One region of the Paenibacillus sp. FSL H7-0714 genome, then DNA from elsewhere that is predicted to be linked to it. Evidence: a T-box and tRNA genes for the amino acid it is inferred to sense, from the RefSeq annotation. Region 1 holds a T-box; the other holds one or more tRNA genes.

Region 1 (3,249 bases):
CTTGCGTATACCCAACGTTAACTCTTAGTCCACCTGAGAAGTCAGGATAGAGAGAATCAGCCCATTCATAGACTTCTCGGGTAGAGTCCAATATTTTATTTGCTTCCTTGTAATGCTCATTAATCCATTCGATATCCATTCGGAAACCTCCTCTTTTTGGAGTTCGTGAAAGGGTTAAGGATCCTGCCCGGAGCTTGTCTTAACCATTCCTATTTATTGACTTTTTGTTGTTCTAATCTTTGCTCTTCTTCTTTAATTTGACTTATATCAATTCGTTCAAACAACAATTGCAAATCAGTTACCTGTTGATAAGGGGGAACCGAGCGGGGCTTCCAATTCGGTAGTTCAAGCGATAAGAATCCCCTGATCTTCTCACAAGAAAACGGTAGAAACGGATGCAGCAAATTCGCCAAATTAGCTATAATCTGCACGCATGTATATATTGTAGAACCACAGGACTCCTGATCTTCTTTTACCTGAATCCAAGGTTTTTGCCGATCAAAATACTGATTTGCCTTACGTACATAAAAGAAAATATACTCGAGCGCATCCTTCAAATCTCCCGCTTCAATTAGGCGTCCTGACTCCAGATACAAGAGGTCAATGTTGTCGCTCCACCCCTTATCTAACTTTCCACTTGGCACGATCCCATCATAAAACTTCTCTACAAAAGCCAATGAGCGATTCACAAAGTTACCAAATGCTCCAAGCAGCTCACCATTATGACTATAAATAAACTCTCTCCAGGAAAAATCCGTATCCCGCTTCTCAGGCCCGTTGGCAATTAAGAAATAACGAATAGAGTCAGGATGATACCGCTCTAGAATATCAGGTACCCAGACTGCCCAATTACGGCTAGTGGAGAACTTCTGCCCTTCAAGGGTTAAATATTCGCTGGATATAATCCGATCCGGTAAATGTAGTTCTCTTGCTCCTAATAAGACGGCTGGCCATATCAGGGTGTGAAAAGGAATATTATCTTTACCATGGACATAATAAGCGGTGATGTCCTCTTGCTCCTCTGACCAAAAATCCTCCCAGCTCCGCCCAGACTGTGCAGCCCACTGCTTACTGGCTGATAAATAACCACTTACCGCCTCAATCCAAACATAAATCTTCTTGTCTTCAAATCCAGCTATAGGAACATCTACACCCCAAGATAAGTCTCTTGTTACCGCGCGGTCCTGCAGTTCTTCTTTTAAATAACGTTTGGTCAGTTTTATTGCATTTTCCCTCCAGTGTACTGCTTCCTCTACATATTCCGTTAATTCAGATTGAAATTTAGATAAGCTAAGATAAAAATGTTCTGTCGGTCGTTCTGACGGTGTATTCCCACATAATTTACAGACTCTGTCCAATAAATCGGCAGGGTCTAGAATCGTAGAACAATAATCGCATTGATCTCCACGCGCCCGCTGGCCACATACTGGACAAGTCCCTTCCACGTATCTGTCTGGCAAAAAGCGCTGATCCACCTCACAGTAACATTGCGCAATGGTTTTTTTATATAAATGACCATTCTCTAGTAGCTTCGCAAACAAATCTTGCACAACCTTATGATGCTGCTGTTGATCCGTTCTAGTATAAAGATCATAACTAAATCCCAGCTGTTCAAAACACTGCAGAAACTCTTCGTGGTATCGACTGGCAAAAGCTTCGGGTGTGATCCCTTCATTAGCAGCTTGAACCGCTACAGGTGTGCCATGACAATCGCTGCCTGACACATATAAAACGTTATCCCCCTTGCTGCGAAAATAGCGTGCCAGCACATCCCCAGGCAACACACTTGATAATCTTCCAAGATGTAAAGATCCATTCGCATACGGCCAAGCACCACCTATAAACACATTACTCATTAACCTTCTCCTCCTTTTTTTAGACAACAAAAAAACTCCCATCCACAAAGGACGAGAGTTCTACTCACGTGTTACCACCTAATTTTATAAATGCCTCATGACATTTACCTCTTCAGGTACGACGTTAATAAACGTTTATACCCTAGCACTGTAACGGATGCAGGTTCCGGCGCAGCCTACAACCCAAAAGGTTTCGATGCGCAGCTCTGAGACCATATTCCCAAGGTTTTTCTTTACTCCTTTTCAGCGACCGGAGCTCTCTGTAGAAAGAATTGCCGTGGTACTCTTTCTCTTCTTTGCCTTTAAATATTCAAGTTACTGGAAATGATACTTAATTTTCTGTTTATTGTCAATGTGAAACATCAAGCTCACTGTAACTTTTTCAATTAATTTTCGTCTTTTATATAAATAAGTTACAAGGAGGAGGTCCTTCAATGAAAAAAGTAAACTTGCTTATACTCTCTGTTCTTTTACTAGCAGGGGTATGGGGTTGTTCCGATAATAAGGTTAATTCTGTTCCCAAAAGTGAACCCTATACTTCCGAAAAAGCCATCAGTAGAGGGGATATTGTTTCTTTTGAAAAAGTGTACAACCTCGATAAATTTGAGCAATTTATAACTAATCTCTCCAGCAAAAAAGCAGACAATATACGAGTTACAAGTTACACAGATGAGGGCGATCCCATATTTAAGGATTTGAAGTTTGATGGCAATGTAATTAGTTATAGCTACGATACCTCTAATGATGCATTCGGTGGAAGCAACACAGGAGTCAGAACCGATACCTGCTCCGAAGTGACGAGTAAAAAAAACACACAAGGTGAAATAATCTATTCGATCAGCGGTTGCACAAATAATGACTCTGAAATCGATTACTACCTTTTCCGCACAAAAAAAGCCACCCAATCGTAATACGATAGGATGGCTTTTCTAATATCTATTTCATGATTTTGCAAATATCATTAGTGAATTGAACAGGATCACTAACCTGTAGACCTTCGATCAACAGTGCTTGGTTGTACAGCAGGTTCGTGTATAAACCGAGCTTCTCTTTATCGTTCTCAGCTGCTGCTTTCAAAGACTGGAAGACTTCGTGATGGATGTTGATTTCGAGTACCTTATCCGCTTGAACCTCTTGCCCATTCGGCATCGATTTCAGGATTTTTTCCATCTCGATTGTCAGTTCACCTTCAGCAGAGAGGCATACCGGATGAGTCTTCAAACGTTTGGAAGCTTTAACATTCTTCACTTTGCCGGACAAGATGTCCTTCATCGCTTCAAAAAGCTCCTTGTTTTCGTTCTCTTCCGCTTCCGTTGGCTTGTCCGCTTCGTCTGCTTCGATACCCAGATCACCACTGGATACGGATTTAAATTCTTTTTCTTTATAAGACATG
Region 2 (3,249 bases), 3.5 Mb from region 1:
ACTCGGCAAAATGACCCCGTAACTTCGGGAGAAGGGGTGCCCCGGTAGTGTGAATAGCACGAGGGGGCCGCAGTGAAAAGGCCCAAGCGACTGTTTAGCAAAAACACAGGTCTGTGCGAAGCCGCAAGGCGAAGTATACGGGCTGACGCCTGCCCGGTGCTGGAAGGTTAAGGGGAGTGGTTAGGGGTAACCCGAAGCTATGAACCGAAGCCCCAGTAAACGGCGGCCGTAACTATAACGGTCCTAAGGTAGCGAAATTCCTTGTCAGGTAAATTCTGACCCGCACGAATGGCGTAACGACTTGGGCGCTGTCTCAACGAGAGATCCGGTGAAATTTTAATACCTGTGAAGATGCAGGTTACCCGCGACAAGACGGAAAGACCCCATGGAGCTTTACTGCAGCTTGATATTGAATTTGGGTACGATCTGTACAGGATAGGTGGGAGCCGTAGAAATCGGAGCGCAAGCTTCGGTGGAGGCGCCGTTGGGATACCACCCTGATCGTATCTAGGTTCTAACCTAGTACCCTAATCGGGTACGGGGACCGTGTCAGGCGGGCAGTTTGACTGGGGCGGTCGCCTCCTAAAGAGTAACGGAGGCGTTCCAAGGTTCCCTCAGAATGGTTGGAAATCATTCGAAGAGTGCAAAGGCATAAGGGAGCTTGACTGCGAGACCTACAAGTCGAGCAGGGACGAAAGTCGGACTTAGTGATCCGGTGGTACCGCATGGAAGGGCCATCGCTCAACGGATAAAAGCTACCCTGGGGATAACAGGCTTATCTCCCCCAAGAGTCCACATCGACGGGGAGGTTTGGCACCTCGATGTCGGCTCATCGCATCCTGGGGCTGAAGTAGGTCCCAAGGGTTGGGCTGTTCGCCCATTAAAGCGGTACGCGAGCTGGGTTCAGAACGTCGTGAGACAGTTCGGTCCCTATCTGTCGTGGGCGCAGGAAATTTGAGAGGAGCTGTCCTTAGTACGAGAGGACCGGGATGGACGTACCGCTGGTGCACCAGTTGTTTCGCCAGAAGCATGGCTGGGTAGCTACGTACGGACGGGATAAGCGCTGAAAGCATCTAAGCGTGAAGCCCCCCTCAAGATGAGATTTCCCAATTAGTAAGACCCCTTGAAGACGACGAGGTAGATAGGTTGGAGGTGGAAGTGCAGTAATGCATGGAGCTGACCAATACTAATCGGTCGAGGGCTTATCCTATACTTAATACGCAAATTCAATTCGGATTCAGTTTTCAGGCATCAAGCCTGAGCATTTACGCTGTAAATGCCCGTTTGGTGGCGATAGCGGAGGGGTTCCACACGTACCCATCCCGAACACGACCGTTAAGCCCTCCAGCGCCGATGGTACTTGGACCGAAGGGTCCTGGGAGAGTAGGACGTCGCCAAGCGGACAACCACATTACCCGTGGTATTTTTTTTGCCCTTAATATTGATGTGTCTTAAAAAGGGCCTTTAGCTCAGCTGGTTAGAGCGCACCCCTGATAAGGGTGAGGTCGGTGGTTCGAGTCCACTAAGGCCCACCATATTCCCTGATAGCTCAGTTGGTAGAGCACTCGACTGTTAATCGAGTTGTCACAGGTTCGAGTCCTGTTCGGGGAGCCATTTATGGAGAGGTGTCCGAGTTTGGCCGAAGGAGCACGATTGGAAATCGTGTAGGCGCCACAAGCGTCTCGAGGGTTCGAATCCCTCTCTCTCCGCCACAAAGTTTATTAGCATGGCCCGTTGGTCAAGGGGTTAAGACACCTCCCTTTCACGGAGGTAACATGGGTTCGAATCCCATACGGGTCATAACATGGAGGCTTAGCTCAGCTGGGAGAGCATCTGCCTTACAAGCAGAGGGTCGGGGGTTCGATCCCCTCAGCCTCCACCATATTCATTTAAGAACGACGCGGGGTGGAGCAGCCCGGTAGCTCGTCGGGCTCATAACCCGAAGGCCGCAGGTTCAAATCCTGCCCCCGCAACCAAATTTTCCTTAAGCATGATGTTTTGGGACTAGCTGGCGTAGTGTAAATGAATAGTATATAATTATTAAATGACGCGGGGTGGAGCAGCCCGGTAGCTCGTCGGGCTCATAACCCGAAGGCCGCAGGTTCAAATCCTGCCCCCGCAACCAATTTACTCTTATGCATTATGTCTATGGAACCGTGGTGTAGTTGGCCTAACATGCCTGCCTGTCACGCAGGAGATCGCGAGTTCGAATCTCGTCGGTTCCGCCATTTAGTTAATTATTGTTGGGGATTAGCCAAGCGGTAAGGCAACGGACTTTGACTCCGTCATGCATAGGTTCAAATCCTATATCCCCAGCCATTTATGAGAGCCATTAGCTCAGTTGGTAGAGCACCTGACTTTTAATCAGGGTGTCGAAGGTTCGAGTCCTTCATGGCTCACCATTATTTTTAAAGTGTGCGCGTGTGGCGGAATGGCAGACGCACCAGACTTAGGATCTGGCGTTTCACGACGTGGGGGTTCAAGTCCCTTCACGCGCACCATATTTTGCGGAAGTGGCTCAGCGGTAGAGCATCGCCTTGCCAAGGCGAGGGTCGCGGGTTCGATTCCCGTCTTCCGCTCCATAATTTTTGCGCCCTTAGCTCAGCTGGATAGAGCGTTTGACTACGAATCAAAAGGCCGGGAGTTCGAATCTCTCAGGGCGCGCCATTTTTATTACTAAGTAATTACATGTTTTGACGGGATGTAGCTCAGCTTGGTAGAGCACCTGGTTTGGGACCAGGGGGTCGCATGTTCAAATCGTGTCATCCCGATTTTATACCTTTGCGGGTGTAGTTCAATGGTAGAACTTCAGCCTTCCAAGCTGATAGCGTGGGTTCGATTCCCATCACCCGCTTATAATTAAGAAACATCTGTCTATTATAGGCAGGTGTTTTTTTTGTATAGTTACATTCATATGGATACAATAGAACTTAGAGCTTTTAGTTGAGGAGGTAGCAATGTTTGAATTTGAAGCTAAATTAGTGCGACCTGATGCAAGTGGGAGCTGGACTTATCTTAACGTCCCTTTTGATGCCGAACAAATATTTGAAACAAAGTCCAGAATACAGGTAAAAGGAAGTGTAAATGGAATCCCCTATAGAGGAACGCTTATGCCCCATGGAAACGGAAAGCATTTTATGGTGGTAAAGAAGGAACTACGGGATCTAGCCAAAGCTCAACCTGGTGATATTGTGCATGTGACGATGGAAAAAGATCATCAATTACGGGAGGTAGAAGCCCCAGAGGATT

The links. The T-box of region 1 lies ahead of metG (methionine--tRNA ligase). A T-box ahead of a tRNA ligase gene usually reads a tRNA of that ligase, here a tRNA-Met.
Region 2: it has a tRNA-Met gene. The T-box ahead of metG (methionine--tRNA ligase) is inferred to sense a tRNA for this amino acid. The anticodon was not compared.

What each region holds. Positions count from the first base shown of each region.
Region 1 covers NZ_JBBOPT010000001.1:4,412,500-4,415,748, forward strand. Annotated here, with positions in the region: gene NST34_RS19645 (hypothetical protein) at 1-139, opposite strand, end outside; gene metG (methionine--tRNA ligase) at 210-1,856, opposite strand; T-box leader at 1,901-2,162, opposite strand; gene NST34_RS19655 (DUF4362 domain-containing protein) at 2,291-2,767, shown strand; gene htpG (molecular chaperone HtpG) at 2,793-3,249, opposite strand, start outside.
Region 2 covers NZ_JBBOPT010000001.1:935,669-938,917, forward strand. Annotated here, with positions in the region: rRNA gene NST34_RS04090 (23S ribosomal RNA) at 1-1,210, shown strand, start outside; rRNA gene rrf (5S ribosomal RNA) at 1,284-1,400, shown strand; tRNA gene NST34_RS04100 (tRNA-Ile) at 1,459-1,535, shown strand; tRNA gene NST34_RS04105 (tRNA-Asn) at 1,539-1,614, shown strand; tRNA gene NST34_RS04110 (tRNA-Ser) at 1,620-1,712, shown strand; tRNA gene NST34_RS04115 (tRNA-Glu) at 1,729-1,800, shown strand; tRNA gene NST34_RS04120 (tRNA-Val) at 1,807-1,882, shown strand; tRNA gene NST34_RS04125 (tRNA-Met) at 1,900-1,976, shown strand; tRNA gene NST34_RS04130 (tRNA-Met) at 2,049-2,125, shown strand; tRNA gene NST34_RS04135 (tRNA-Asp) at 2,151-2,228, shown strand; tRNA gene NST34_RS04140 (tRNA-Gln) at 2,245-2,319, shown strand; tRNA gene NST34_RS04145 (tRNA-Lys) at 2,327-2,402, shown strand; tRNA gene NST34_RS04150 (tRNA-Leu) at 2,418-2,501, shown strand; tRNA gene NST34_RS04155 (tRNA-Gly) at 2,508-2,582, shown strand; tRNA gene NST34_RS04160 (tRNA-Arg) at 2,591-2,667, shown strand; tRNA gene NST34_RS04165 (tRNA-Pro) at 2,698-2,771, shown strand; tRNA gene NST34_RS04170 (tRNA-Gly) at 2,784-2,854, shown strand; gene NST34_RS04175 (YdeI/OmpD-associated family protein) at 2,958-3,249, shown strand, end outside.